3 regions of the Halomonas sp. GD1P12 genome follow, and region 1 is predicted to be linked to each of the others. Evidence: predicted binding sites of a transcription regulator. Region 1 holds the regulator's gene; each other region holds the start of a gene.
The links. Region 1 encodes LexA, which represses DNA repair genes until DNA is damaged. Its sites were predicted from a motif close to TACTGTNTANNTANACAGTA; they were not measured.
Positions count from the first base shown of each region.

Region 2: a site for LexA is predicted at 8,869-8,888, ahead of recN (DNA repair protein RecN). Genes of this name have one in related genera too.
Region 3: a site for LexA is predicted at 3,974-3,993, ahead of dinB (DNA polymerase IV). Genes of this name have one in related genera too.

Region 1 covers NZ_CP107007.1:1,621,992-1,632,277, forward strand. Annotated here, with positions in the region: gene OCT39_RS07605 (ribonuclease J) at 1-1,240, opposite strand, end outside; gene purU (formyltetrahydrofolate deformylase) at 1,501-2,355, shown strand; gene lexA (transcriptional repressor LexA) at 2,550-3,224, opposite strand; gene OCT39_RS07620 (TetR/AcrR family transcriptional regulator) at 3,442-4,119, shown strand; gene OCT39_RS07625 (L,D-transpeptidase) at 4,097-4,615, shown strand; gene nagZ (beta-N-acetylhexosaminidase) at 4,689-5,699, shown strand; gene OCT39_RS07635 (hypoxanthine-guanine phosphoribosyltransferase) at 5,794-6,372, shown strand; gene OCT39_RS07640 (pyruvate, water dikinase regulatory protein) at 6,393-7,226, opposite strand; gene ppsA (phosphoenolpyruvate synthase) at 7,521-9,899, shown strand; gene ggt (gamma-glutamyltransferase) at 10,047-10,286, shown strand, end outside.
Region 2 covers NZ_CP107007.1:3,335,669-3,345,954, forward strand. Annotated here, with positions in the region: gene dapB (4-hydroxy-tetrahydrodipicolinate reductase) at 1-158, opposite strand, end outside; gene OCT39_RS15370 (DUF2218 domain-containing protein) at 232-516, opposite strand; gene OCT39_RS15375 (ABC transporter substrate-binding protein) at 767-1,921, shown strand; gene OCT39_RS15380 (FecCD family ABC transporter permease) at 1,914-2,981, shown strand; gene OCT39_RS15385 (ABC transporter ATP-binding protein) at 2,989-3,738, shown strand; gene OCT39_RS15390 (DMT family transporter) at 3,716-4,615, opposite strand; gene dnaJ (molecular chaperone DnaJ) at 4,739-5,887, opposite strand; gene dnaK (molecular chaperone DnaK) at 6,012-7,946, opposite strand; gene grpE (nucleotide exchange factor GrpE) at 8,078-8,722, opposite strand; gene recN (DNA repair protein RecN) at 8,935-10,286, shown strand, end outside.
Region 3 covers NZ_CP107007.1:2,895,224-2,905,509, forward strand. Annotated here, with positions in the region: gene OCT39_RS13225 (TRAP transporter small permease) at 1-387, opposite strand, end outside; gene OCT39_RS13230 (TRAP transporter substrate-binding protein) at 384-1,400, opposite strand; gene OCT39_RS13235 (YkoF family thiamine/hydroxymethylpyrimidine-binding protein) at 1,675-1,926, opposite strand; gene OCT39_RS13240 (alpha/beta fold hydrolase) at 1,962-2,753, opposite strand; gene dinB (DNA polymerase IV) at 2,870-3,916, opposite strand; gene OCT39_RS13250 (protein adenylyltransferase SelO) at 4,028-5,488, opposite strand; gene OCT39_RS13255 (DNA-3-methyladenine glycosylase) at 5,559-6,182, shown strand; gene OCT39_RS13260 (NAD-dependent protein deacetylase) at 6,179-7,027, opposite strand; gene OCT39_RS13265 (UbiH/UbiF/VisC/COQ6 family ubiquinone biosynthesis hydroxylase) at 7,134-8,306, shown strand; gene OCT39_RS13270 (hypothetical protein) at 8,367-8,786, shown strand; gene OCT39_RS13275 (ribonuclease Z) at 8,805-9,764, opposite strand; one part of gene OCT39_RS13280 (IS3 family transposase) at 10,128-10,286, shown strand, end outside.

The DNA of each region.
Region 1 (10,286 bases):
GGGGCAACTGCGGGTGGCGCGCCTCAACGCGTAACCCTTCGTTATCCAGACATAGCATATCGCCATTGACCGGGGCCAGCGGCGCCTTGATGCCGAGCTCTTGCGCCAGCGCCTGGTGCGCCTGCTGATGCACCGTTTCGCCGTGAACCGGCAGCAGCGCGGTGGGCCGAACCCAGCGGTAGAGCGTTTTGAGCTCCTCCTGGGCGGGATGGCCGGTGGCGTGAAGCTCCGGGTGGTTGTTCTCGTCGAAAAGCTGAACGCCGAGCTGAGTGAAACGCTTCTTGAGCGCCGCGATCGGGCGCTCGTTGCCGGGAATCGCCTTGGCGGAAAAAATGACGTTATCGCCGGCTTCCAGGTCCATGAACGGGTGGCGGCCCTGGGCCAGGCGCTGGAGCGCGGCGCGCGGCTCGCCCTGGCTTCCGGTGGCGATCACCACCACTTCGTCCGGTGGCAGATAGCCCAGGTCCTGGGGCGGCACCAGCGGCGGAAAATCGTCGAGATAGCCAAGACCGCGGGCCACACCGACCATGCGCTCCATCGAGCGGCCCATCAGGCTCACACGGCGCCCGCTTTGGGCCGCCGCCTGGCCGATCGCCCACACACGCGCCAGATTGCTGGCAAAGCAGGAGACCACCACGCGCCCGGTACAGGCCTTGAGCGTTTGCGTCAGCGCGTTGGCCACCGAACCTTCGCTGCCGGCACTGCCCGGAAGCGGCGCGTTGGTCGAATCACCCACCACCAGATCCAGCGGTGCCAGCGCCTGAAAGTGCGCCGGGTCGACGCTCGGGCCGATCAAAGGCGTCGGGTCGAGCTTCCAGTCGCCGGTGTGCAATACCCGGTAGCCGCCGGCGAGCATCATGATCGCGCAGCTCTCGGGAATCGAGTGGGTCATCAGTAAATAGCGCAGCGTGAACGGGCCCTCTTCGAGGGCATCGTTGGGCTCGATCACGCGAATCGCGGCGCTTGAAAGATTGTGTTCGGCAAACTTGTGACGGAGTAACCCGGCGGCCAGGGGCGTGGCGTAGATCGGGCACTGCCATTTGGGCCAAAGCCAAGCGACCGCGCCGATGTGATCCTCATGGCCATGGGTGATGTAGAGCGCTTTAGGGGTAATCTCAAGCTCGGCCAGCGTATCGGTGCTGGGCACCTGTAGCGGAGCGCTGGGAAGATCCTGTCGAATCATCATCCCGCAATCAATGGCGATCCAGTGACCATCGAAACCATAAAGCGTCAGGTTCATTCCTATTTCACCGCAGCCCCCAAGCGGCAAAATGCGCAGGGGCGGTCGGCGTCGGGGGCGAAGTTGAACGCGGGATGGATCCATTGATTTTGAACAGCCTGAAAAGTAAGACTTTAACTATACGGTAAGGCGGGGGCGGCTAACAATCCTGGCAGTGTTCCCGATCGCCGCTTGCGCTACACTAACGCCCCCCAAGGCCTCAACGGTTCTTGACGACCCCGTCGGGTCGCGTCTTCGAAACGTGTATCAAGAGTGTATTCATGTCGCATTATTACCGTTTAGTGGTTTCCTGCCCCGATCAGGTAGGCATCGTGGCGCGCGTGTCGAGCTTCATTGCTCAGCACGGCGGCTCCATCACCGAGGCGAGCCAGCACTCGGATCTGCAAACGGGCCGATTTTTCATGCGCTACGAGATTCTCGCCGACTCCATCGGCATGAGCGCGGCCGAGCTCGAACAGGCGTTTGCGCCCATCGCCAACGCGTTTTCGATGCAGTGGGCGCTGGTCGATACCCAAAAGCGGCGCCGGGTCGTGATCATGGTGTCGAAAGAGTCCCACTGCCTGGTCGATCTGCTCTACCGCTGGCAGGCTGGCGAGCTCGACTGCGACATCGTGGGCATCATCTCCAACCACCCGGACATGCGCGCGCTAAGCGAGTGGTACGGGATCGATTATCACCACATCGCGGTCGACCCCAGCGACAAGCAGCCCGCGTTCGATGCGGTGCAGCGCCAGGTCGAGGCGCTCGAGGCGGACTGCATCGTGCTGGCGCGCTACATGCAGATTTTGCCGCCGGCGCTCTGTAGCCAATACGCCGGCCAGATCATCAACATCCACCACAGCTTTTTGCCGTCGTTTGCCGGTGCCAAGCCCTATCACCAGGCGTTCGAGCGCGGCGTGAAGCTGATCGGCGCGACCTGCCACTACGTGACCGAAGAGCTCGACGCCGGCCCGATCATCGAACAAGACATCCACCGCGTCAGCCACTGTCACACGCCCACGGATCTGGTGCGCTTTGGCCGCGACGTGGAGAAGTCCGTGCTCGCCCGCGGGCTCAGGTGGCACCTGGAAGATCGCGTGCTGATCGACGGCAACAAGACGGTCGTCTTCAACTAAAAAACGGGGCACGAAAGTGCCCCGTTTTTGGTTTATAAGCTTGAGGATGACAATACGGGCCGCCGTGCCGGGCTGACCGTAGCGAGGGTCTTTCGCCATGGATGGCGAAAGTAGCGCCCAGGGAAGGGTTCACAGCGCCCTCGCGCAGGGTTGCCCGGCACCGCCACATTTCCCTGTCTCAATCGATAGGTCAATTAACCCAGCGCCTGGCCACTGCCGCCGCGAATCACGCCAACGCCGACACCTTCGATATCGAGCTGCTGGGTGCGAAGATCGATTTCGATCGGAGCGAAATCGCTGTTCTCGGCGTGCAGCGTGACCTGGTGGCCGTCGCGGCGAAAACGCTTGACGGTGACTTCGTCCTCGAGGCGCGCCACGACGATCTGGCCGTCGCGTACCCGCTCGGTGCGGTGTACCGCCAGCAGGTCGCCTTCCAGAATGCCGATATCCTTCATCGACAGCCCGCGTACGCGCAGCAGGTAGTCGGCCTTCGGCGTGAAATACTCCGCCGGCAGCGGGCAGTAACGATCGATGTGTTCGGCGGCCAGAATCGGGCTGCCCGCGGCCACTTCGCCGATGATCGGCAGCCCCTGGGTCGCGGATTCGACGCTGTCGCTGGCTTCAGCGGCGGATTCCGCTGCTTCCACCCCTTCCTGATTGGGCAGGCGGATGCCGCGGGAGGTGTGGCGAATGATACGGATGGCGCCCTTGCGCTCGAGCGCGCGCAGGTGCTCTTCGGCCGCGTTGGGTGAGCGAAAGCCCAGCGCTTTGGCGATTTCGGCGCGGGTGGGTGGGTAGCCGTACTCGTTCATGGTCTTCACGATAAAATCGAATACGTGCTGCTGACGAACGGTAAGAGGACGAGGCATGGCTGACTCCAGGGTAAAAGGTAACTATAAAAAATGACTTAAATATATGTGTTTAAGTATACAGTATGTTCCTCTGTCCAGTATATGACTCAAGCCACGGATTATAAAGCCGTTCGCCTTTAAAAGAGGGCATATCAGGGTTTCGCACGATTGAGCCCGGCGTTTTAATGACCTACTATTTCGCGATGTTTTAAACACTCGTTTTCTGGAGGGCGCCATGGCGCAGTCTGATACCGTCACGCGTATTCTGGATACGGCGGAGGTGCTGTTCGCCGAGCGTGGCTTTGCAGAGACCTCTCTGCGCAACATCACTAGCAAGGCGCGGGTGAACCTGGCGGCGGTGAACTACCACTTCGGTTCGAAAAAGGCGCTGATTCAGGCGGTGTTTGCGCGCTATCTCGACCCCTTCAGCCAACGCTTTCACGAAGCGCTGGATGAGCTGCACGCCCGCTATGGTGATGATGAGATTCCTCTGGAAGTACTGCTCGAAACCATGGCCACGACGGTGTTGACCGTGCCGGCCGAGCGCAACAGCTTGAAAGTGTTCATGCGCCTGCTGGGGCTCGCCTACAGTCAGGCTCAGGGCCACCTTCGCCGCTATATCCAGGAGCAGTACGGCGATGTCTTCACTCGCTTTGTCGAGCTCGTTCGCCGCGCCACACCCGGCCTGCCCGACGCCGAGCGCTTCTGGCGGCTGCACTTCATGCTCGGCACGGTGATCTTCACGCTCTCCGGGCTCGATGCGCTGCGCGACATCGCGGCCAAGGAGTACAACGAGCAGGTCTCGGTACGTGATCTGGTGCGCCGACTGCGCCCGGTGGTCGTTGCCGCCATGAACGCGCCGCTTCCCCCGGCGATCGAGGAGGCTCATCATGGCCACGCCCATTCTGGCTGAGCTGCCGCCAACCGAGGCGCCATGGCTTGAAATCGACCTCACCGAGCAGCGCCTTCGCGCCTGGCAGGGAACGCGGGTGGTTCACGAATGCACGGTGTCGTCCGGTGCAAACGGGGTGGGGCAACACGAAGGCAGCGGCCAGACGCCTGGCGGCTGGCACTACGTGCGCGCCTCGATCGGCCAGGGCCTGCCGGAAAACGCGGTGTTTCGCGGGCGCCGCTTTACCGGTGAAGTTTTTAGTCCCACTTTGGGTGAACAAAATCCTGATCGTGACTGGATTTTGACGCGTATTCTTTGGCTCTGCGGGCTCGAGCCCGGGGTCAACCGTGGCGGATCCGTCGACTCCCAACGCCGCTATATCTATCTGCACGGCACTCCACCACATGAGCCCATGGGCGTTGCGGCGTCCCACGGCTGTGTGCGCCTGAGAAATCAGGACCTGCTGTGGGTATTCGAGGTCGCCGTGCCGGGTACGCCGGTTTGGCTTCATACCTGACCCACGACCCGCCGGTTTTGTTTGAGCGCGGCGATCGACTAGAATGAGCGCCCGTTTTGTTGGATAGATGCCGATGACGCAACCGCTTGGCCCGGTCATGCTCGACCTCGAAGGGCCCTTTATCACGCGCGCCGAAAAAGCGCTTCTGGCCGATACCGCCGTGGGCGGGGTGATCCTGTTTTCACGCAACGTCGAAAGCGCCGAGCAGGTCAGCGCACTGTGCCAGGACATACGCCGCATTCGACCCGATCTGCTGCTCGGTATCGACCAGGAGGGCGGTCGTGTCCAGCGCATCAAATCCGGCGTGACGCGCCTGCCTGCCATGGCGCGTATCGGCGAGCTTTACGCCGAAGACCCGGAGCAGGGCGGGCAGCTGGCAAGCGACACCGGCTGGCTGTTGGGCATGGAGATGGCAGCCTGCGGGCTCGACCTGAGCTTCGCGCCGGTGCTCGATGTGGAGAGCGGAGTGTCGAGCGTGATCGGCGATCGCAGCTTCAGCGACAACCCGGAGCACGTCGCCGCGCTCGGCGCTCGCTTCATCCACGGCCTCCACGAGGCGGGCATGGCCGCCATCGGCAAGCACTTTCCCGGCCACGGCGGCATCGAAGCCGACACCCACGTGACGCTTGCCGAAGATTCCCGCTCCCTTGCTGCGCTCAAGGCCCGGGATCTGTTGCCATTTACCCGCCTGGCCTCGCAGCTCGACGGCGTCATGCCCGCTCACGTGGTGTATTCGGCGTTCGATCCGCGCCCGGCGGGCTTCTCTCCCGCTTGGCTTGGGATGCTTAGAGAATCGCTCGGTTTCAAGGGCGCCATCTTTTCTGATGATCTCACCATGGCCGGGGCCCACGTAGCGGGCAGCCCCGTCGATCGCGCCCAGGCGGCGCTGGCCGCGGGCTGCGACATGCTTTTGGTATGCAACGACCGCGACGCCGCGCTCGAGGTGGTAGGTCACTGCCAGGCGCTTGGCAACAAGCGCATCGGCAAGTTGCGCTACGCCCGCGCGCGGCCGGATCTCAAGGCGCTGTCCGCGCTCAAGCGCTGGCGCCGCACGAATGCAAGGCTTGGCGAGCTAGTCGATTAACACACGGCGCGCCCAACTCGACACCTCTTTAGACTCTCGAAGCGCGGGCGGCTGATCGCGCTTCGTTTTTTTGCTACCGCTACCGGAGCCCATGATGGCCAAACTCGATAAAGAAGCGCTCGAATCATTGGATTCGATGCGCGAACTGATGGATAACGCCGACTGCCTGATCACCCAGGCCCAGGTCGAAGAGGCGCTGGACCGCATGGCAGAGGCCATTACCGCGGATTTGGGCGACAAGCTGCCGGTTTTTTACTGCGTGATGAACGGCGGTCTGATCACCACCGGCCACCTGCTGACGCGTCTGGGCTTTCCGCTGGAAGTGGATTACCTGCACGCCACGCGCTATCGCAACGAGCTGCGCGGCGGCGAGCTTTTCTGGCGCGTCTCGCCGGAGGTGCCGATGGCCGGGCGTCACGTGGTGATCATCGACGATATTCTCGATGAAGGCGCCACACTCGCCGCGATTTTGAAGTATTGCGAAGAGGCCCAGGCGGCCAGCGTCACGACCGCGGTGCTGGTCGATAAAAAGCACGATCGCAAGGCCGTGCCCGGGCTCAAGGCGGACTACTGCGGCCTGGAGGTGGCGGACCGCTATGTGTTCGGCTTTGGCATGGATTACAAGGGCTACTGGCGCAACGCCCCGGGCATCTTTGCGCCCAAGGGCCTTTGAGGCGTTTTCGATCGTACTGTTTAACGGGGTGAGAAGCGCCGCGCCAGTCCCGTTTCAGCGATCATGCGCGTCGAGATCTCCTCGATCGAGAAGCGCGTGGTGTCGATAAACGGAATGCTCATCGCCCGGTAGAGCGACGCCGCCTGTTCGACCTCCTGCACGCACTGATCGATCGAGCTGTAGCGGCTGTTCGGGCGGCGCTCGTTGCGAATCGCCGAGAGCCGTCGCGGGTCGATGGTCAGCCCAAAAAGCTTGTGGCGGTGAGGGGCGAGCACCCTGGGAAGCTTGAGGCTTCCGTCCTCGTCCAGATCGTCGTCGGTCAGCGGGTAATTGGCCGCACGGATGCCGAATTGCAGCGCGAGATACAGTGAGGTGGGGGTCTTGCCACAGCGCGACACGCCCACCAGGATCACGTCCGCCTGATCGTACTGGTGGGTGCGCGCGCCATCGTCGTTATCGAGCGCAAAGTGCACCGAGTGGATGCGATCCATGTAAACGTCGTCGCTGCCGATGGCGTGGGTGCGGCCCACGCTGTAGGAGGAGTGGGTCGCAAGCTCCTGCTCCAGCGGCTCGAGGAAGGTCGAAAAGACGTCGACCTTGAAGCCTTCGGCGCGACGGATCACATCGCGAATGTCCTGATCGACGATGGTGTCGATGATGATCGGGCGCTGGCCGTCGCGGTTGGCGGTGGCGTCGATGATGTCTGCCAGCGCCTGGGCCTTTTCGATCGTATCGATGTAGGGCTTGGTCAGCATCGTGATCTCGACGCCGCTGAACTGCGCCAGAAGGCTTCGTCCCAGACTTTCGGCGGTGATGCCCGTCCCGTCGGAAATGAAAAACGCCGTGCGTTTCATGTCGTTCTCCTGCCTGTGAATTCAAGCGCTATTCTTACCGCTTCATCGCGCCAGCACAACGTGTCGCAAACGCGAAGCCAAAGGCCGCTCGCAGGCGCCCGACTACAGAAAAGCCCTTCAATGCCGCTATGTTGTAAAAAACCTTCAGTGACTTGTTACTTAGACTAATGGCGAATACGAGGGGCGGGTGATAGGGTGACACGCTCGATGACAGTGACCGACATGACGGGGTTGCCCCGTCACCTGGTTCAAGGCGCGGTGGACGTTAGCCGTTGAAGACAAAAGGGGTGTTGCGTGCAAGAGTACATTGTGTGGTTCGAGCAGTTGGGCATGAACGACGTCGAGCGCGTGGGCGGCAAGAACGCCTCGCTCGGCGAGATGATCTCCAACCTGGCGGAAGCCGGTGTCACCGTCCCTGGCGGCTTTGCCACCACCGCTCATGCCTATCGCGAATTTCTCGCCCATGAAGGCTTGAACGACCGTATCAACGCGCTGCTGGCGCGTCTGGACGTCGACGACGTCAAGGCGCTTGCCGAGGCGGGTAGCGCCATCCGCCAGTGGATCATCGATACGCCGTTGCCGCCGAGTTTCGAGGCCGCGCTGCGCGATGCCTACTCGGCACTTCAGGAGCGCCACCCGAATCTCAAGGCCGCGGTGCGCAGCTCCGCCACCGCGGAAGATTTGCCGGACGCCTCCTTTGCCGGCCAGCAGGAGACCTTCCTCAACATAGAAGGCTTCGATAACGTCAAACGCGCCGTGCACGAAGTGTTCGCCTCCTTGTTCAACGACCGTGCGATCTCCTACCGCGTGCACCGCGGCTACGCCCACGAAAACGTGGCGCTCTCCGCCGGCGTTCAGAAAATGGTGCGCTCGGAAACCGGCGCCTCCGGCGTCATGTTCACTCTCGATACCGAGTCCGGCTACCGTGACGCGGTGTTCGTCACCGCCTCCTGGGGGCTGGGAGAAACCGTGGTGCAGGGCGCGGTCAACCCGGACGAGTTCTACGTTCACAAGCCGACCCTTGAAGCCGGCCGCCCGGCGGTACTGCGCCGCACGCTCGGTTCCAAGTTGATCAAGATGGTTTACGGTGAAAGCGCCAGCGCCGGCAAGTCCGTGGCCACCGTCGACGTGCCGCTTTCCGATCGCGGACGCTTTTGTATCAACGATGAGCAGGTCATGGATCTTGCCCGCCAGGCGATGATCATCGAGAAGCACTACCAGCGGCCAATGGACATCGAGTGGGCGCTGGACGGCGACGACGGCAAGCTCTATATCGTTCAGGCGCGCCCGGAAACCGTGGTTTCCCAGCAGGAGGGCGGCAAGCTCGAGCGCTTCCACCTGAAAGAGAAGGGGCGCAAGCTGATCACCGGGCGCGCCATTGGCCAGCGGATCGGCAGCGGTACGGTCAAGATCGTGATGACGCCGGACGAAATGGACAAGATCCATGACGGCGATATCCTGGTGACCGACATGACCGATCCGGATTGGGAGCCGATCATGAAGCGCGCCTCGGCGATCGTCACCAACCGCGGTGGGCGCACCTGCCACGCGGCGATCATCGCCCGCGAACTCGGCATTCCCGCGGTCGTGGGCTGTGGCGATGCCACCACGGCGCTGCGCGAGGGTGTGGACGTCACGGTGTCCTGCTCCGAAGGCGACACCGGCAACGTCTACGAAGGACTTCTGGATTACGAGTGCAAGGTGTCGAGCGTCGACGCCATGCCGGACATCCCGTTCAAGATCATGATGAACGTCGGCAACCCGGACCGCGCCTTTGGCTTTGCCGGGCTACCCAGCGCCGGTGTGGGCCTTGCGCGCCTCGAGTTCATCATCAACCGCATGATCGGCGTTCACCCCAAGGCGCTTCTGGAGTACGACCGCCAGACGCCGGATCTCAAGCAGGTGATCGACGCTCGCACCGCCGGCTACGATGACCCGGTCAGCTTCTACGTCGACAAGCTCGTCGAGGGTATCTCGACGCTGGCGGCGGCGTTCTATCCGCAGCGCGTGATCGTGCGCCTGTCGGACTTCAAGTCCAACGAGTACGAAAACCTGATCGGCGGCAAGCTTTACGAGCCCGGCGAAGAGAACCCGATGCTCGGCTTTCGCGGCGCTTCGCGCTACGTGTCCGAATCGTTTCGGCCCTGTTTCGAGCTCGAGTGCAAAGCGCTCAAGCGGGTACGCGATGAAATGGGCTTCAAGAACGTCGAGATCATGGTGCCCTTCGTGCGCACGACCGGCGAGGCGAAACAGGTCGTCGAGCTGCTCGCCGCCAACGGCCTGGAGCGCAGCGCCGGCGTGGACGGCCTGAAAGTGATCATGATGTGCGAGCTGCCGGCAAACGCCTTGCTGGCCGACGAGTTTCTGGAGTACTTCGACGGCTTCTCGATCGGCTCCAACGATTTGACCCAGCTAACGCTTGGGCTCGATCGTGACTCCGGTATCGTCGCGCACCTGTTCGACGAGCGTAACGAGGCGGTCAAAAAACTGCTCTCCATGGCGATCCAGGCGTGCAAGGCGAAAGGAAAATACGTCGGCATTTGCGGTCAGGGGCCGTCGGATCATCCGGAGCTTGCCAAGTGGCTGATGGAGCAGGGCATCGACTCGGTTTCGCTCAACCCGGACGCGGTGCTGGAAACCTGGTTCATGCTGGCCGGTGAAACCATCGCCTAAATCGATACGTTTTTTAAGCCTCGACCCGCCCGGCCATTGTGCCGGGCGGATGCGTTTTATAGGCTATCTTGTTGAGTGAGTGTCGAACCCCGTTTTTTCCGTTCAGATGTGCCGGCGTTTACGCGTTGAGACGTCAAAGGAGTGATCATGCAGTTACTACGGGCAACGCTGCCCCTGACCGGCCTGCTGCTGGTGCCGCTTTACAGCTTTGGCTTCACCTACGAAACGCCCGCGGTGACGCCGGAGGTGGGATCGGGCTATGAGGAAAAGCCGGGCTGGGCCAATGAGAAATTCGCCGTGGCCGCCGCCAACCCGCTGGCGACCGACGCGGGGTATCAAATCCTCAAGGCCGGCGGTAACGCCCTGGACGCCGCCATCGCGGTGCAG
Region 2 (10,286 bases), 1.7 Mb from region 1:
TTGCCGGAGCCGGCAAGCTCTCCGATATCGGCGCCGGTCAGCGAGCTTCCCGGCTCGACGATACCGCCGGCAAGCGTTGCGCCGGCATCTTCATTCACGGCGCTGACCAGCGTGCGGCCCATGCGCCCGGCAACGCCCACGATAGCGACTCGCGTCATGTAATCTCCTTGAGGGCGCGCGGCCCGGTTGGGTGAAATGGCGCGAGTATATCAGAGGCGCTCGACGCCGGACTCAGTTCTCCCAGACGATTTCCAGCGTCTCGTCTTTCGCCATACGCACGAGGTGGTTCTCGACCACACCTTCGAGCTGGTCGAGAGAGGCTTCATCGAGCGTTTCAATAGACACCGAGAGCTTGTCGGCGTCGGCGTACATCAGACAGGTGCCCTTCTCCGCAAAGACGATTCTGGCATCGCTTTCGGTGTATTCGACCTCGAGCTTGTGCGACCAGTGCTTGCAGAGGCGGTTGATCAGGCGTCCACCGGACTGGGTGGCAATTTCGGCGCGAGAAATCGGCATGCAGCTCTCCTTGAACAAGAAACATTCACATTATCTCAATTTCACCGCCTTCGATACACGCCGAGCCTACTGGCGGGCGCGCAACGATTCGTTGCGCCATTCAGAACAGTTTCGTGCCAGACCCTGTACAGCTTCACAAGATTTCTCGATAATGCCGCCATGTAAATGCGAATCATACCCAGTTTGCCGAACCATCCGGAACGTCGAACGACTGTTGGGGTCATCCTTACTCACTCTTCGGAACCCGCCCATGAACGTCACTTTTTCAAAGTCCACGGTTTTAACGTCGGGCCTATTAACGTCGCTGACGCTGGCCACGACGCTTGGCGCTCTGCCGGCTCTGGCCGACCCCATCGAGGTGGTCGACATTGCCGGGCGCAGCGTTAGCCTGGAGGGCCCCGCCGAGCGCGTCATCCTGGGCGAAGGGCGTCAAATCTATCTGCTGGGCCTGCTCGAGCCCGAGGCACCGTTCACGCACGTGGTGGGCTGGCGCGAGGACTTCTCCCAGGCGGACCCGGACAACTATGCCCGCTACGCCGAGCGCTTTCCCGAGATGACCGACATTCCCACCTTCGGCGGCTTCAAGGACGGCACGTTTGATGTAGAGCAGGCCGCCTCGCTTTCGCCGGACGTGGTCTTCATGAACCTCGAAGCGAAGGCCGCCACCGAAGATGCCGGCTACGACGACAAGCTCGCCCAGCTCGATATCCCGATCGTCTACGTCGACTTTCGCGAAGACCCGGTGGCCCACACCATTCCCTCGATGCGCCTGATCGGCCAGATCATGGGCGACGACGCTGCCGCCGAGGCGTTCATCGACTTCGCCGAGGAGCAGCTCGCTCGCGTAACGGACGTCATCGATGAGGCCGACCCGGCGCGGCCGAGCGTGTTCATCGACCGCGCCGGCGGCTACTCCGACGAGTGCTGCATGAGCTTCGGGCCCGGCAACTTCGGCGAGTACGTCGAGCTCGCCGGTGGCAGCAACATCGCCGACGGTATCATTCCCGGCAGCTTCGGCACGCTCAACCCGGAGCAGATCATCGCCGCAAGCCCGGAGCACGTGGTGGTGACTGGCGGCAACTGGGACGCCTACGTGCCCGGCGGCGCCTGGGTGGGCATGGGCCCGGGTGCCGACATGGACGCCGCGCGCGACAAGCTCGACGCATTGACCGAGCGCACCGCCATGACCGGCGTACAGGCGGTAGCGGACGGCAACGTGCATGCCATCTGGCACCAGTTCTACAACAGCCCCTACTACTTCGTCGCGATCCAGCAGTTGGCCAAGTGGCTGCATCCAGAGCTGTTCGAGGATCTCGACCCGGAAGCGACCATGGAAGAGCTTCACGAGCGCTTTCTGCCAATCGATTATGAACCCGGCTACTGGATGTCCCTGAATGATGAGTGACAGCGCCGTGACCGCGCCGACGACCCAGGGGCGCAGCCACTATAAAAGCCAGGTCGTGCGCCGCCAGCTGATCCTTGCAGCGCTGGTGGTCGCCCTGTTTTTCAGCCTGTGCGTCGATCTGGCGCTTGGACCTGCGCGCTACAGCCTCACGGAAGTCATCGCCGCCCTGCTGACGCCGGGAAGCGTCAGCGACCAGGCGCGGGTGATTCTCTGGGAGATTCGCATGCCGGTAGCGCTGATGGCGCTGGTGGTGGGCGCGAGTCTGTCAGTGGCCGGCGCGCAGATGCAGACCATTCTGAGCAACCCGCTGGCGAGCCCCTTTACGCTGGGTATTTCCGCTGGCGCGAGCTTCGGCGCCGCGCTGGGCCTGGCCTTTGGCGTCGCCATCGTGCCCGCCGCCATCGAGTTCGTGGTGCCGATCAACGCTTTCGTGATGGCGATGTTCACGGCGTTTTTGATCCACGCACTGAGCCTCAAGCGCGGCGTCACGGTGGAAACCATCGTGCTGCTGGGCATCGCCATGGTGTTCATTTTCAACTCGCTCATGGCGCTGATCCAGTTTTTCGCCAGCCAGGAAGCGGTGGCCGCGGTGGTGTTCTGGACCATGGGCAGCCTGACCAAGGCGACCTGGCCCAAGTTCTGGATTGCGCTTGGCATACTGGCCGCCATCCTGCCGCTTCTGGCGCGCCACGGCTGGGCGCTGACCGCCATGCGCCTGGGCGACGCCAAGGCTGAAAGCATGGGCGTCAAGCCGCGCTCACTGCGCCTGGAAGTGCTGGTACTGGTGTCGCTTCTTTCCGCCGTGGCGGTGGCGTTCGTCGGCACCATCGGCTTCATCGGGCTGGTCGGACCGCACATCGCGCGCATGCTGCTGGGCGAGGATCAGCGCTTTTTCCTGCCAGGCTCGGCGCTGTGCGGCGCGCTGATTCTCTCGGTGGGCTCGGTGATCTCCAAGCTCATCATCCCCGGCACGATCATTCCGATCGGCATCATCACTTCACTGGTCGGCATCCCGTTTTTCCTGTTTCTGGTGCTCAACCACAAGAAGACGTCATGGTGACTCGCTCATGGTAACTCTCACGCTTGACGGCGTATCGGCCCGCTACGGGCGGCGCACCATCGTCGAAGACATCTCCACGCCCCGCTTTCACGGCGGCCAGGTCGTCGCGCTGCTGGGCCCCAACGCGGCAGGCAAGTCGACGCTGTTTCGCCGTATTCTGGGGCTGGTGGCAGGCGACGGCACGGTCAGCATCGAAGAGACAACCGCCGAGCGCCCGGTGGCCTACATGCCCCAGGACACCGGCGCGAAGGCGGTGCTGAGCGTGTATGAATCGGTGCTGCTGGCGCGCATGCAGGGGCGAAGCCTGAAGGTACAGCCGGAGGATCTCGAGCAGGTGGACCGGGCGCTTGCCGAGCTCGGCATCGCCTCGCTCGGCGGGCGCGATATCGGGGATTTGAGCGGCGGCCAGCGCCAGCTGGTGAGTGCGGCCCAGGCATTGGTGCAGGAGCCGGAAATCCTGATGCTCGACGAGCCCACCTCGGCGCTGGACCTGAACCGCCAGATCAACCTGCTCACCGTACTGCGACGGCTGGCCGACGAGCGCGGCATGCTGATTCTGGTCGCGCTTCACGACTTGAATCATGCGCTGCGCTTCACCGACGCCGCCATGGTGCTGGATTATGGCCGCCTGATCGCCTGCGGTGCCACCGAGGACGTCATCACCCCGGCGCTTCTGCGCCAGGTCTACCGGGTGGCGGCGCGCATCGAGCCCTGCTCGAAGGGCCGCCCCCAGCTCATCGTCGAAGAGGCCGTTTGAAGCGCCGGCCTTCGAGCGAGGCCAGCGCCACCCCGGCCAGCATCAGCGGCAGCGCCAGAATGAAACCGCTGGAGATGGGAATGCCGAACAGCACCCAGTCCGCGGCGATCGGCCAGACCAGCGCCACGTACTCGAACGGGGCGAGCTTCGACACCTCGGCGTAGCGAAACGCCAGCGTCATGGCGATATGCCCCGCCCCGCCAAACAGCCCCGAAAGCACCAGCAGGGCGAACTCGGTCTCGGTCAGGTCGGCCCAGCCCAGCGGCCACGTGGCAAGCCCCGCCAGCGACGACACCACGATGAAGTAAAACGCGATGGAGCCGGCGGTTTCGGTGCGCGAGATATGCCGAATGGTGAGCAGCGCGCCCGCCGTCAAGAGCGCCCCGGCGGTGCCCAGCGCGTAGCCCAAAAGCCGCCCATCGCCGCTGCCCGCGCTTAGCTCCGGCACAACCAGCACCGCCATGCCCGCCAGCGCCAGCGCGATGGCCCCCATGCGATAGAGCGAAAATTTCTCGCCCAGCAGCAGCACGCCCCCCACCGCCATGAAGATCGGCGAGAGCTGCACCAGAAGTGTGGCTTCCGCCACCGGCAAAAACGCCACCGCCGAGAACGAGAAGAACATCGCCGCCGCTCCCAACCCCGAGCGCAACAGATGCCCAAGCGGGCGCCGGGTCGCAAGCCCCTGAGGAAACTCCCGGCGAATCGCCAAAAAGATCACGATCGGAATCAGCGCGAACAGCGAGCGGTAAAAGATCGACTGGCCCACCGGCACCGCCTCGCTCACCGCCTTGATACACACGAACATGCCGGTGAACATCACGCCTGACAACACGCGTAAGAAAATGCCCAGCCCCGGGCGATCCTGTAATCCAGTCATGACCGACTTCCTCGAAAACAAAAAAGTCCCCGGTGGGCACCGGGGACTTAGTACGCTAATGGCGAACGTATCGCGACGCTAGCGGAACAGTTGTACCATCGCGACGGGCATGCAGGCATGCTCCTACGGCTTCATCTCTTCGAAAAACTTCTTCACGCTGTCGAAGAAGCCGGTTTTCTTCGGCGAGTGGCTGTGGCTGTTGCTGTCGTCGAAGCTTTTCTGGAGCTGGCGCAGCAGGTCCTTTTGCTCTTCGTTCAGATTCACCGGGGTTTCGATCACCACCTTGCAGAGCAGGTCGCCCGGGGCGCCGCCGCGAACCGGCTTCACGCCCTTGCCGCGCAGGCGGAACAGCCGGCCGGTTTGGGTTTCCGGCGGAATCTTGAGCTTCACGCGGCCGTCGAGTGTGGGCACTTCCAGCTCGCCGCCGAGCGAGGCGTCGACGAAGTTGATCGGCACGTCGCACTGCAGGTGCTTGCCGTCGCGCTGGAAGATCGGGTGCGACTTGATCGCCACCTGCACGTAAAGATCGCCAGCCGGGCCGCCGTTCACACCAGATTCGCCTTCGCCGTTCAAGCGAATGCGGTCGCCGGTATCCACGCCGGGCGGAATCTTGACCGAGAGCGTGCGAGTTTCGCGCACGCGGCCTTCGCTGTTGCACTTGTGGCACGGCACCTTGATCTGCATGCCGGAGCCGTGACAGGTCGGGCAGGTCTGCTGCACGGCGAAAAAGCCCTGCTGCATGCGCACCTGGCCCATGCCCTGACAGGTCGGACAGGTGTCCTTGCTGGTGCCGGGTTCGGCGCCGTCGCCATCGCAGCGATCGCAGGTGATATGGCGCGGAACGCGAATGTCGACGGTGGTGCCAGCGACCGCGTTTTCCAGATCGAGCTCCAGGTTATAGCGCAGATCCGAGCCGCGCGCCGGCGCGTTGGGCCCACGACGACGCCCGCCGCCACCGCCGAAAATGTCGCCAAACACGTCGCCGAAGATATCGCTGAAATCCCCCGCGCCGCCACCGCCGCCGCCAAAGCCGCCACCGCCCTGGCCATCGACGCCGGCATGGCCGAACTGGTCGTAGGCAGCGCGCTTTTGCTCGTCGCTGAGTACTTCGTAGGCATCGGATACGTCGCGGAATTTCTCGGCGGCGGTTTCGTCATCCGGGTTACGGTCAGGGTGGAATTTTTGCGCCAGGCGGCGGTAGGCCTTTTTGATCTCTTTCTGATCGGCCCCTTTTTCGACACCCAGGACTTCGTAGTAATCGCGCTTGGACATGGGTCCTACGCCTCCTGGTTAGGGTATGCTCTTGACGGTACGAACCGTGATCATCGTTTTGGTCCTGGAAACAGCAACGCGGGAGCTGGCTCCCGCGTTGCTGCGATCCTTACAGAAAGAGCGGTTACTGCTTCTTCTGCTCGTCGTTGACTTCTTCGTACTCGGCGTCGACAACGTCGTCTTCCGGCTTGGACTGGGCCTGTTCGCCCTCCTGACCTTCCGCAGCCTGAGAGGCATCTGCCTGCTCGGCATACATCTTCTGCGCGAGCTGGCCAGAGGCCTCGGTCAGCGCATCCAGTTTCTTCTGGATGTCGTCCTGGTCGTCGGTTTTCACCGCGGCTTCCAGGTCGCTGATGGCGGTTTCGATGTTTTGCTTCTCTTCATCGGTCGCCTTGTCGCCGGCTTCTTCCAGCGTCTTGCGCGTGGCGTGAATCATGCCGTCGGCCTGGTTACGTAGCTGCACGAGGGCTTCGAACTTCTTGTCTTCGTCGGCGTGAGCTTCGGCGTCGCGCACCATCTGCTCGACTTCTTCGTCCGACAGACCGCTCGAGGCCTTGATGACGATGGACTGCTCTTTACCCGTCGCCTTGTCCTTCGCGGAGACGTTCAGGATGCCGTTGGCGTCCAGATCAAAGGCCACTTCGATCTGCGGCACGCCGCGCGGCGCCGGCGGAATGTCGGCCAGATCGAAACGACCGAGCGACTTGTTCTGCGAAACCTGCTTACGTTCACCCTGCACGGCGTGAATGGTCACGGCCGTCTGGTTGTCATCCGCGGTGGAGAAGGTTTGGGTCTTCTTCGTCGGGATGGTGGTGTTCTTCTCGATCAGCGGCGTCATGACGCCACCAAGGGTTTCGATACCCAGCGTTAGCGGCGTTACGTCGAGCAGCAGCACGTCTTTCACGTCGCCGCCCAGTACGCCACCCTGAATCGCAGCGCCTACGGCTACGGCTTCGTCCGGGTTGACGTCCTTGCGCGCTTCCTTGCCGAAGAAGTCAGCGGCTTTCTGTTGAACCAGCGGCATGCGCGTCTGACCGCCGACGAGGATGACGTCGTCGATTTCAGAGGCAGAAAGACCGGCGTCTTTCAGCGCCATCTTGCACGGCTCGAGCGAGCGCTGAACCAGCTCTTCGACCAGTGACTCGAGCTTGGCGCGCGTCACTTTCACGTTCAAGTGCTTGGGACCGGTGTTGTCTGCCGTGATGTAGGGCAGGTTCACGTCGGTCTGCTGGGCGCTTGAAAGCTCGATCTTGGCCTTCTCGGCGGCTTCTTTCAGACGCTGCATGGCCAGATTGTCGCCGGACAGATCAATGCCGCTGTCGGACTTGAACTGCGATACCAGGTAGTTGATCAGCGACAGGTCAAAGTCTTCGCCGCCCAGGAAGGTGTCGCCGTTGGTGGCGAGTACTTCGAACTGGGTTTCACCGTCGACGTCGGCCACTTCGATGATGGAGATATCGAAGGTACCGCCACCCAGGTCATAGACCGCGATGGTCTTGTCGCCGCGCGACTTGTCCATGCCATAGGCGAGGGCCGCAGCGGTCGGCTCGTTGATGATGCGCTTGACGTCGAGACCGGCAATGCGGCCAGCATCCTTGGTGGCTTGGCGCTGGCTGTCGTTGAAGTAAGCTGGCACCGTGATGACCGCCTCGGTGACCGTTTCGCCGAGGTAGTCTTCGGCGGTCTTCTTCATCTTCTTGAGCACTTCCGCGCTGACCTGCGGCGGTGCCATTTTCTTGCCTTTGACTTCGACCCACGCGTCGCCGTTATCGGCTTCGGCGATCTTGTACGGCACCATCTTGATGTCTTTTTGAACGACGTCGTCCTTGAAACGACGGCCGATCAGACGCTTGATGGCGTACAGGGTGTTTTCCGGGTTGGTGACCGCCTGGCGCTTGGCGGACTGGCCGACCAGCGTTTCACCGTCATCGGTGTAAGCGATGATGGAGGGAGTGGTGCGGCCGCCCTCGGCGTTTTCGATGACCTTGGCGCTGTCGCCGTCGAGAACCGCCACGCAAGAGTTGGTGGTGCCCAGGTCAATACCAATAATACGTCCCATAGCAAAAACCTCGAATTCGGTGGTGACAAAAACTGTTGCAATCGGTCTGCGGTGATTACCGCGGGTTGGCCTTTATCTGGGGGCCGCCGTGAACTTTTCAAGGGGGGAATTTGCATTATCCCCCAACTCGACTAGCCCGCTTTCTGGCTGACCACGACCATCGCCGGGCGCACCAGGCGTCCGTTGAGCAAATACCCCTTCTGCACGACTTCCATTACCGTGTTGGGCTCGAGTTCCGGGTTGGGCACCATGGTCAGGGCCTCATGAACCTGCGGGTCGAAGGGCTCGCCACTGGGTTCGACGCTTTCGACGCCGAACTTGTTGAGCACGTCGAGCTGCATCTTGAGCGTCATGGACACACCTTCACGGTGCGCATCAGAGGCATCCTCTTGCATGCTGTCGAGCGCTTTTTCCAGGCTATCCACCACCGGCAGCAGCTCCTTGACGAACTTCTCGAGAGCGAACTTGCGCGCCTTCTCCGCTTCCGCTTCGGCGCGGCGACGCACGTTCTGGGCCTCGGCAGACGCTCTGAGCGACTGATCCTTCGCCTCGGAAAGACTCTGTTCGAGCTCCTCGACGCGGGCCGCCAGCACCTCGGCTTCCGGGTTGCTCACGCCTTCGGCGAACGTTTCGGTACCCAGCGGCGACTCATCGTCCAGTACACCTTCGAGATCGCCTTCGATCAGGCGCTCTTCGTCGGCCTGCTCGGTTACTTCGGCGTCCTGCTCCTGGCGGGCCAGCTCGTCATCGATCGGGGTTTGCGGTTCTTTCGCCATGCCGTACTCCTGAATGCGGTCGCGGCGCGTAAGCGCCCGCTGGTTGAAATAAAGTGTGTGAGATAAACGGGTTCATTAGTGCGTATGCACGCTATATGGGGGCCTTGTTTGGCATCTCAAGAGGGGCATTGAAGTGAGTTGTCGACTACTGTATAAAACAACAATCATTGTATAAGCATCCAGTTTCTATAGAGCCCTGCCCGGGAGGCCCTATGCTGACTCAGCTCGTCATTCAGGATTACGCCATCGTTGACCGTCTGGAACTCGATTTGACCGACGGCATGACTGCCATCACCGGGGAGACCGGGGCGGGTAAATCCATCCTGCTCGGCGCCCTGGGGCTTTGCCTGGGCGAGCGCGCCGACGCGGGGAGCGTGCGCCACGGCAGCGAACGCACCGACCTTTCGGCCAACTTCGACATTGCCCGCCTGCCCGCCGCCGCCGAGTGGCTCGAGGCGCGCGAGCTCTCCTCTCAGGAGTGCTTGCTTCGCCGCGTGGTGACCGCCAGCGGCCGCTCCAAGGCGTGGATCAACGGCCAGCCGGCGACCATTGCCGATCTCAAGACGCTTGGCGAGCTGCTGATTCAGGTCCACGGCCAACATGCCCACCAGGCGCTGATGCGCGAAGAGACTCACCTGGCGCTTTTGGACGACTACGCCGGTCTCAAGGGCAAGCGCCAGGCGCTGGCCGAGACTTTCAAGGAGTGGCGCGCGACCCGCGCACGGCTTAAAAAGCGCAGCGAAGCGGGGAGCGAAGTCGAAGCGCGGCGCCAGCTTCTGCGCTACCAGGTCGAGGAGCTCGACCAGCTGGCGCTGGGCGAAGGTGAGCTCGAGGTGCTCGAAGAGGAGCAGTCGACGCTTGCCCACGCCGAAGAAACGCTGCGTGAAACCCAGTTCGCCGTGGAGTGCTGTGAAAGCGATGACGGCGGCGCACTTTCGCTACTCAATCAGGCTTATGCCCGGCTCAGCGCTCTGCCTGGCAGCGACAAGGGCGTGCTGGCCAACACGCTAGCGATGCTCTCGGACGCCCGCATTCAGGTCGAAGAGGCCACGGGCGAGCTCGCCCGCTTTGCCAGTGTCACCGAGCTCGACCCGGAGCGCCTGTCGTGGGTCGACGAGCGCCTTACGGATGTGCATCGCATCGCGCGCAAGCACCACGTCGCCCCGGAGGAACTCTACGCGCTGCACCAGTCGCTTGCCCGCGAAGTGGCCCAGCTGGAGGCAAGCGATGAAGACCTCGAGTCGTTAAGCAGTCAGGTCGCCGAATACCGTGAGCGCTACCGTCAGGACGCCAGAGCGCTTTCCGAGGCGCGTCAAAAAGCCGCCGGCAAACTGAGTAAGGAAGTGCAGCAGCAGCTCGCGTTTCTGGCCATGGGCAAGGCGCGCTTCGAGGTGGCCGTTTCGAGCCGCGAAACGCCCGCTCAGGACGGGCTGGATCAGGTACAGTTTTTGATCAGCGCCAACCCTGGCCAGCCGGCCCGCCCGCTGACGAAGGTCGCCTCTGGCGGTGAGCTTTCACGCATCAGTCTGGCCATCCAGGTGGTCGCGGCCAGCCACTCCACTAT
Region 3 (10,286 bases), 1.3 Mb from region 1:
GGCCAGGGTTTCGCTGACCACGCCGCGCTGGTAGCTACGCTGTACGTTCTGCAGCCAGAACGTGGAGAGCCAGAAAAAACAGCCGGCGGTGACCAGGCTGCTGAATAACTCCAGCGGCCACCTTGCAGGGCCGGGAACGCGATCCATCAACAGCGATACCCGAATCAGCCCGCCCTTCTCCAGCACGTAAGGCAGCCCCAAAAATGCCATGGTCGCCACGGCGTAGCCGATGTACTCATCCAGAATGAACGTCGAGCGGCCAAAAAGGCGCATCGCAATCTCGACGATGATATGGCCGAACATGTAAACGATGAGCGCCACCGCAATGGCGGCGCCTATCCGATTGAGAAATCTCGACGCCTTTTCGATGGCTTCGAAAACCCTCATTGCTGGCTCCGGAACTCGTCGAGAATCGTCTCGCCGGTCTCACCCGTGCTTTCGACCCAGTTCTCGACCACGCTGGTAGAGGCCTCGGACAGAGCGTCGGTCAGCGCCTGCGCCATCGGGTCGTTCACGATGACATCGTTGTCCGCCAGCGTCTGGTAGTTCTCTTCGGTGCGGGTTTCGACGGCGGCCCAGTTGTGCTGGTCGGTCAGGCGGGCGGCTTCGAGCACGGCCTGCTGCTGCTCTTCGCTAAAGGAGTCGAATACCGCCTTGTTCATGTGCACCATGTTGAGCGGAATCGCGTACTGAACGGCGGAGAAGTAGTTCTGGTGCTCCCAGAAGCTGCCATTGGCACCGGCTTCGGCGGAGGTCAGCACGGCACTGATACCGCCGGTAGCGAGCTGCGGTACGACATCACCCCAGGAGAGACTCACCGGTGCGGCGCCGACGTTTCTAAAGGTCTCGGTGCCGCTACGATCAAAGGTGCGGATTTTTAAATTTTGCAGGTCGTCGGCGCTTTGAATATCGTCTTTCGACCAGATCCCGCTTGGCGGCCAGGGTGAGGCGTAGAGCAGTACCTGGTCGTTGTCCGCGAACACTTCCTCGTAATAAGGCTTGGCAATATCGTAGAGCTGGCGGGCGTCTTCGATATCGCTGACCAGAAACGGCAGCGACGAAAGTAAAAAGATCGAGTCCACGCCGCTCATGGTGCCCGACAGCGTATCGGCGATGTCGACGGCACCATCGGCCACGGCATAGAAGTGGTCACCGGAGTTGAACCCCAGCGCCCCGCCAGTGTGCAGCGTGATGCTGATATCGCCGCCGGTCAGCTCGTTCACCTTGTCGATGAAGTAGGCATCGCCCTGGGCATGAATAGAGCTTGCGTTGTACTCGTTGGAGAAGTCCAAACTAAAGGACTGGGCGTACGCCTGGCCGCTAGCCAGGGCCAGCCCAAGAGCGGTGAGCAGGCTTTTACCGGCCGTGCGCCGGCGAAGGTATGGATTGAGCGCTTTCATGAGGAAGTTCCCTGCCGTTTTTATTGAAGGTCGCTTTCAATGTACCTTCCTCGACCGCTCATCCGCATTTGAAGGCGACGTAAAAGCGCCTGGATGCGACACCTGGCCCAGTAGCGAATGAAGTATCATTCACTTTCAACGCTAACTTAACCAACTGATTGATCTGAATAAATACTCAGAATACCTCGACCGCCCACAACGAATTATTCGGTGCAGAAACGACAATGCCGCGGCGGGCGCGGCATCGTCGATCGAAGCGGTTGATAACTAACGGCTACTCCCGCGGCCGGCGATCTCCTTCCAGAAAGTTGGCGGTGAACACCGCTTTGCCGTGGGTCTCGAAGGACCACTTCATGACCTCAGTCAGCGCGTTCATCACCGTGTCGAACTCACCGAATACCTGGGTACTCATGCGGTTGGCGTGCACCTCGAGGCCGGTGGCTTCCAGGCGCTTGACCACCTCCTTGACCACGGGTTTGAAGTCGTCGGTCAGCGGGTAGTAGCTTAGCTGTACGGAAAGGTACATGGCGTGCCTCCTTGATGGGTCTCGTGAGCTGTAGCTTAGGGCGCAAGCCGTTGCCAGGCGTTGATGATCGCCGCGCGGGTCTCGTCCGGGTGCTCCATCGGGAACATGTGCCCGCCGGGTACGCGGCTTACGCGCAGGCCCTTGCGGGTGAGTCGCGCGATACGGCCCGGCGTTAAAAGATCCGAGCGGTCGCCGGCAACGATCTCCACCGGCACCCGGATTTTGGTCAGTTTCGACGACAGGTGGTCCGGCAGGTTGCGAAAGATCGCCACTTCCACTCGCGGCTCGAATACCAGCTCCGCTTGGCCGTCGTCGCGAAGCGTCGTGCCTGTTTCAACATAGTCGTTGAGCGCCTCTGTGGTAAAGCCGCGAAAGATGCCGCGGCGGCCCAGCGAGTGGGCCATCGCTTCGCGGCTTGGCCAGACGCTGCGCCGCCCCTTGGTTTTGCCCGCCGGGGTAATACGATCGACGAAGCCAAAGCGCTTGGCCGCTTTCATCGCCCAGGCATCCATGCCCAGCATCAACGGCGGGTCGAGCATGACCACCCCAAAAAAGCGCTCGGGTTCGCGCAACGCCGCCATGGCCATGAGCGTGCCGCCCAAAGAGTGTCCGACGCCAAACACTTTTCGGTGGGTGGGCAGATAATGCAGCAGCTCGTCGACCAGGTTGCCCCAGTTGCGGTTTACCGGATAGCGCGGGTGGTGACCCACCCGGTCGATGGGGCCAAGCTCGAAGTGCTCGGCAAGCGGCGCCAAAAGGCTTCGGTAGCTGGCGCCGGTAAAGCCGTTGGCGTGGGCAAATACCAGCAAAGGGCGGGAGGGCGTCATGGGCGGCTCAAGGTGGAGGAGAATAGAAGGTAAGCGCAGCCCTTTAGGCCGCCAGCGTTCATACACCTGTTTTAATCGCTGCCCGTGCCGGCGTCAATGCGCCGAAAGGGGAAGTTTCAAAAGAGCGAGAGCTGGGTATCAGGCGCGCCGTCGGCCAAGCGGTACCCCACGCCCAGCAGGCGTACCGGGCGGCTTTTGCGGGCCCAACCAACGTTCAAAAGCGTTTCGAACTGGGCCATGTCCGGGGCCGGGTCGGCATGTTCGACGGTGGTTTGGGTAAAGTCGTTGAATTTCACCTTGACCATCAGCCCTTTCACCGCCGGCGGTGGGTCGAGCCGGGCATAGCGCCGCTCCAGGTCCTGCAGGAGTTCGGGAAGTTCGCCCCGGCACGCCTCGAGTGTCGGCAGATCCTGAGAGTAGGTCTGTTCGGTGCTGATCGACTTGCGTTCGCGATGGGTCTTCACCGGGCGCTCATCAAAGCCCCGGCTCAGCTCATGCAGGCGCTTGCCGAAGCGGCCAAAGTGTTCGATCAGCTCGGTCAGCGGGCGCGCTTGCAGATCGAGGCAGGTGTGGATATCCAGACTCGCCATTTTCTCGGCGGTGCGCGGGCCCACGCCGTGAATCTTCTTGACCGGGAGCTGCTCGACGAAGCGCTCGACCTCCCCTGGGGCGATGACAAAAAGGCCGTCGGGCTTGTTCCAGTCGCTGGCGATCTTGGCCAGAAACTTATTCGGTGCGACCCCGGCGGATACGGTGATCCCCACGTCCTTTTGCACCCGCTCGCGAATGGCCTGGGCCATCAACGTGGCGCTGCCCTTGAACTGCGTCACCTCGGAAACGTCCAGATACGCTTCGTCCAGCGATAGCGGCTCGATCAGCTCGGTCATCTCGCGGTAAATGGCAAAAACCTGCCGGGCGACCTCCTTGTATTTGGGCATGTCGCCGCGCACGATCGTCAGGTGCGGGCAGCGCTTGAGCGCCTGCCCCATGGGCATCGCCGAGTGGATGCCGTACTCGCGTGCCGGGTAGTTGCAGGTCGCCACCACCCCTCGCTGCTCGACGCTGCCGCCAATGGCGATGGGAATGTCCGTCAGCGCCGGGTTGTCGCGCATTTCAACCGCCGCGTAAAAGCAGTCGCAGTCACAGTGAATAATCTTGCGCACGGGCTCCCTGCTTGGCTCACCGTCGAAAGGTTAGCGCCGGGCCGTTAAATGGTCCGCCGCTGTAAAAAATCACAGTGTAGCATAGCCTCGCGCGCCATAGCCTCGCGCGCTTTAGGTGCCACAGAAGGTGCGCAGTACCGCCTGGCTGTCGGTGGCCGGCGCGGCCAGCCGACGCGCCTCGACGGACTCATCGAACGGCGCACTCACCACGCTCAACAGCGTATGAAACGGCGCGAAATCGCCTTCGATCGCGGCGTCGATCACCTCTTTCACGCGATGATTGCGCGGAATCACGACCGGGTTGGCCCGGCGCATGGCGTCAAATCGCGTGGCATCATTTAGAAGCGGCGCCGCGCGCCACTGCTCGAGCCACGCATCGAGCGCTTCGGGCTGATGGGAAAGCGCCAGCAGCGCCTCGCGACGTTGCGTCTCGAAACTGTCGGCGTAGTGGGTCAGCGCATCGAAGGTGGCGGTCATGTCCATGCGCCCCTGATGCATCACTGTCTCGAGTGCGTCCATCAGCGTGTCGGCGGTATCACCGCCATTCTCGGCGAGCCCGAGTTTGGCGATGCGAAGCGCCTGCCGGGTTTTATCGAAGTGCGCCTCGAAGCCGCGAATCACTTCGACCGCCAGCGCCACGCCCTCCTCGCCCTGCACGTTCATCAGCGGCAGTAAGGTTTCGGCAAAGCGGGCCAGATTCCACTGGGCGACCGCCGGCTGGTTGTTGAAGGCGTAGCGCCCGCCCTCGTCGATCGAGCTGAACACCTTGCGCGGGTCGAACTGCTCCATGAAGGCGCAGGGGCCGTAATCAATGGTTTCGCCACTGATGCTGGTGTTATCAGTGTTCATCACGCCGTGGATGAAGCCCAGGCTCATCCAGCGCGCCACGAGCTCGGCCTGGCGGCGAGTGACACACTCCAGAAGCGCCAGATACGGATCATCCTGTTCGCGCGCCTCGGGGTAGTGGCGCGCAATGACGTAGTCCGCCAGCGCACGGGTAGTCTCCTCACCGTGGCGAGCGGCGAACTGGAAGGTGCCCACGCGCACGTGGCTCGAAGCCACGCGGGTGAACACCGCGCCGGGCTCCGGCATCTGGCGCGCTACGCGCTCGCCGCTGGCCACCGCCGCCAGCGCCCGTGTGGTGGGCACGCCCACCGCGGCCATGAACTCGCTGACCAGATATTCACGCAGCACTGGCCCCAGCGGCGAGCGCCCGTCGCCACCACGCGAGAACGGCGTGCGCCCGCTGCCCTTGAGCTGAATATCGAAACGTCGACCCTCGGCGTCCACCACGTCGCCCAGCAGCAGCGCGCGGCCATCGCCGAGCTGCGGTACGAAGTTGCCGAACTGGTGGCCGGCGTAGCCAAGCGCCATGGGCTTCGCGCCGTCGGGAATCGTGTTGCCGCTGAACCACTGGGCGAGCGTATCGTCGTCAGGCACGTCGCTTGCGCCGAGTTTTCGGGCCAGCGCCTCGTTGAAGGCGATCAGCGCCGGGGCGCACACACCGGAAGGCTCGCAGGCGAGCCACAGCGGTTCAGGGAGCCGGGTATAGTCATGCTCGAATGTCAGCACTGGAGCCTCCGCTTTCAATAGTGTCGTTGGGCTAATACCCTAGCACCTGACTCAAGTTTATGGCGATATTATGGCGCTTTCCGATTCTGCAGACGTTGCACCCTTCTCCACGCCCCTGCCCCGCGGTTTTTACGACCGCGACACCCTGGAGGTCGCCCAGGACCTACTGGGCTGCCAGCTGGTGCGCCGCGTGGAAGGCGAGCTAATCGCCGCGACCATCGTGGAAACCGAGGCCTATCGGGGGGCAACGGACTCCGCCTGCCACGCCCACCGGCGCAAGACGCCGCGCACCGAGGCGATGTTCGGCCCGCCCGGCCACGCCTACGTCTATCTGGTGTACGGCATGCATTGGCTGTTGAACATCGTTACCCAGCCGGAAGGCAACCCCTGCGCGGTGCTGGTACGCGCCGTCGAGCCCTGCCTGAACGAGGACGCCATGCGACGGGCGCGCGTGGCGCGAAATCGCGAGCTTTCCAACGGCCCGGGCAAGCTCACCCGGGCGCTTTCGATCGACAAGGCCCTGTACGGCGAGGACATGACCCGCGCAGACAAGCTCTGGGTCGCCCAGGGCCCCACCTCACAGCGCGTCGCGACCGGCCCGCGCGTGGGCATCGACTACGCCTCGCCTGCCGATCGCGACGCGCCCTGGCGGCTCTGGATCGCAGACAACCCGTGGGTTTCCAAAGCGCGCTAGGACGCGCGATCAAGATACTCAAGCGCGTGAGCCAGCACCGGCGTCAGCGGCGCCCGCCACTGGTGAGAAAGCAGCGGATCGGCGCGAGTTACGCCCAGCGACAGCGACGCCACCGGCAGGCCCTTGGCGTGCGCCTCGCGGCAAAACCGGTAGCCGGAGAACACCATCAGCGAGGTGCCCACCGCCAATACGGCGCTTGAGCGCGCAAGCGCCGCTTCGGCTTCTAGCCGGCGCGCTTTCGGCACCACGTCACCGTAGTAGACGACATCAGGCTTCATGACGCCGCGACAGCGCGGGCAGTCGTAAACGCGAAAACTCGAGAAGTCGGTTTCCAGATCCGCGTCGCCGTCCGGGGCGTGGGCCGCGTCCATGGCGGCGAAGCGCGGGTTCATGCGCGCCATTTCCGCGTGCATGGCGTAGCGCATCATCGAGTAGCCGCAGCGCATGCAGCTGACCGTATCGGCGCGGCCATGCAGGTCGACCACCCGTTTGGATCCCGCGCGCTGGTGAAGCCGGTCGACGTTCTGCGTCACCAGCATTTCGACGAAACCGCGCGCCTCGAGCTCAGCCAGCACCCGGTGAGAGCCGCCCACCTGAGCGCTACCCAGCGCCTTGAAGCCGATCAGGGCGCGGGCCCAGTAGCGCCTTCGCACGTGAAGGTTGCCCATGAAGTCAGCGTGCTGCACCGGCGGTGAGCACTTCCACTGGCCGTTGGCGTCGCGGTAATCGGGAATGCCGCTATCGGTGCTGACCCCGGCCCCGGTAATGATGAAAAGGCGCGGATGGCCAGCGATGAACGCCGCCAGCTCCTCGCCCGCCTGCTCGATATCGGTTGGATTTTTTATCTGCGTCAATACGCCACCTCAAAAAACCGGTTAACATCCCAACGATACGGTAAGACATCGGGCGAGCCCATAACGTGCCCTCCCCCGGCGGAGAAAGGAGCCTCTCATGCAGCAGGATCACGACATCATCATCATTGGCGGCGGCATGGTCGGGGCGGCGCTGGCCGCGCGGCTGGGCAAGAGTGGGCGCCGCGTGGCACTGATCGAGCGAGGCGCGCCGCCCAAGGCGGCCGAAGGCGATTATGACCTGCGCATCTCCTCGCTCAACAAGCGCTCGCTCGAGTTCATCGAGGCAAGCGGCGCCCAGCTCCCCCTGGAGCGCACCGCCGCGTTTCGCCATATCGAGGTGTGGAACCAGGAAGGCACCGGGCATAGCCTCTTTTCGGCCAGGGACAGCGACCTGGAGCAGTTTGGGCTTTTCATCGAGAACATAGCGCTTCAGCACGCGCTTTGGCAGCGGCTTGAAAACATGCCGAGTGTGACGCTCTACACCGGCACTACCCTGGTCGCCACCCTTGCCAGCGGCTGCGGGCGCACAGTGGAGCTCGATAACGGCAAAACCCTGAGCGCCGAGCTGGTGGTCGGCGCTGACGGCGCGAATTCCAGGCTCCGGGAGCTGGCCGGCATCGACATCGCCACCCACGACTACCGCCAGCGCGCGATGATCATCAACGTCGAAACCGCGCTCCCCCAGCAAGATGTGAGCTGGCAGTGCTTCACGCCCACCGGGCCGCTGGCCATGCTGCCGCTGCCCGGCCACCGCGCCTCACTCGTGTGGTACGACGAACCCAACGCCATTCAGGCGCGCGAGGCGCTGGACGACGACGCGCTGATGGACGCCATTGAAGCGGCGTTTCCCAAACGCCTGGGCAGCATTACTCGCGTGGTGGCCCGCGCAAGCTTCCCCATCAAGCGCCAGCACGCCCGAAGCTATACCGCCAAGCGCCTGGCGCTGATGGGCGACGCCGCCCACGTGGTGCACCCGCTGGCGGGCCAGGGGCTGAATATCGGCCTGCACGACGCCGACACCCTGGCCGAGCAAATTCTCAAGCACGTTGATGCCGGCGACGCCTCCGCGCTTCAACACTACGAGTGGCACCGGCGCCTCGCCAATCAGGCGATGATCGCCGCCACCGACGGTTTTCATCACCTGTTCACCGGCGCCAAACCGCTGCGCCAGCTCGGCGACCTGAGCCTGCACCTGGCCGAGCGCCTGCCGCTGGCCAAGCGTCTGATGATGCGCCAGGCCAACGGGCTGAATCCGTTCAAGATTTGGTAAACCGTGCGCCAACGGGTAACCGTTGGCCGCTTCTTCTCTTGATAAATGGTGGTACTCATCATGTTCAAAAGAGCCCTGGCGTTGAGCGCCACGATACTCATCAGCGGGTGTAGTCAGGAAAACACGACGGCGGCAGCCGTGGAGCCCGCTTCCAATAGCGCGGCGCAGGAGAGTGCGCCCCATCAGATGACGGATCAATGGATTGGCCGTTGGGACGGCGTGGAAGGGTTGGTCCTGGAGATCCGCCACGAGGATTCCGCCAACCCAGGCAGTTACCTGCTCGACATGCAGTACGGTCTGGATGCGGATCAGCACGGCACCTTCGAAGGACAGGCAACCGCAGAAGGCATCCGCTTTACCCGTGAAGACGGTGAGCAGCTGCTGCGCCAGGCGGATGGCGAAGCGACCGGATTGAAATGGCTGGCGGATAAGGAAAACTGCCTGGTCGTACAACCTGGCGAAGGCTACTGCCGTAACTGAACGGCGCGATGAAGCGGGTCACTCATCCGCCACTTCACGAAAATGACCCGATTTATCCAGAGTAAATTCCAGAAAGTCGCGCGCCAGGTAAAGCGTGCCCGAGTACACGCGCTCGGCCTCCTCGCGGATCTCCTCGATCGACGACGACGGCTCGGCGCGCGACTGATAGCGCGGGCTGAAGTGCGTCAGCACCAGATACGGTAGCCCTGCGGCCTCGGCGAATCCGGCCACCTGCCCTGCATAGCTGTGGCGCACCACGGCGGCTTTCTCGGCCATCGCGCCGGTGTAGGTGGCTTCGTGCACCAGTACCTGGGCGCCTTCGCAGGCGCTGGCCAAAAGCTCCGGGCGGTCGTTATCACCGGCCACGACGATTTTGCAGGGCAGTTGATCGAGCCTGAGAAAGTCCTCGCCCTTCAACGTCTCGCCCTGCCACTCGACCTCCTCGCCTTTACTGAGCTGCCCCCACAGCGGGCCGCGCGGCACGCCGCGTGTGATCAGTTTTTCGGTATCGAGCGCAGGCAGAGGCTTTTCGGTAAAGCGGTAGGCGAAGGAATCCACCCCATGGGAAAGGCGCGTCGTGGCGACCGTCAGCGCGTCGAATTCGACCTCGGGAAGCGTCTCAGTGAAGATGAACGTCATCTCGAACGACAGCCGAAGCTGGGTAGCCTCACAGGTGGCCATGATCCACGTCTTGATCGCCTGCGGGGCGATGATCGTCAGCGTCTCGGTACGCCCGTTCATCGACGCGCTCGCGAGCAACCCCGGAAGCCCATAGCAGTGATCGCCGTGCACGTGGGTAATCAAAACCGCGCGCAGCCCATGAAGTGACAGCGGCGTATGCAGAAGCTGATGCTGAGTCGCCTCGCCGCAGTCGATCAAATACCAGCCCTTGCCGGTGCGCTCGCGAAGCGCCAGCCCGGAAAAGTTGCGCGCTTTAGTGGGCGTACCGGCGGAGGTGCCGAGAAACAGAAGGTTCATATTTACGTTGAAACTCCGGTACAACCTCGCTCTAGCGGTTGTCAAATAGGATAAATTCTACCTGCTTTTCAAATCGAAAATTTATCTATTATTCGCACCCTGCTTCCCGAACGCAGGTTTTAAATCAGCGGAGATACTATCTTCGATTAGCTGTAGAACTCTGTTGGACTCATCATACTCTAGTATTCGCACTTGATATTCACCCTTGAACCATTCATAAAGGTGCAGCGAATATGTACTTGGTGGACAACTGACCAAATGCTGGCTTAACCTTCTTTGCAAATTTCTTGTAGAAGCGACGTCACCCCCTGATTGAGTAGCGCTACACTTTAGAGTCCGATCCTATGCGTAAGGAGATTGGACATGAAGAAGCGTTTCAGCGAAGAACAGATCATCGGTTTTCTGGGCGAAGCCGAAGCAGGACTGCCCATCAAGGAGCTATGCCGTCGGCACGGTTTCTCAGAAGCCAGTTACTATCTATGGCGCAGCAAGTTTGGCGGCATGAGCGTCCCCGATGCCAAA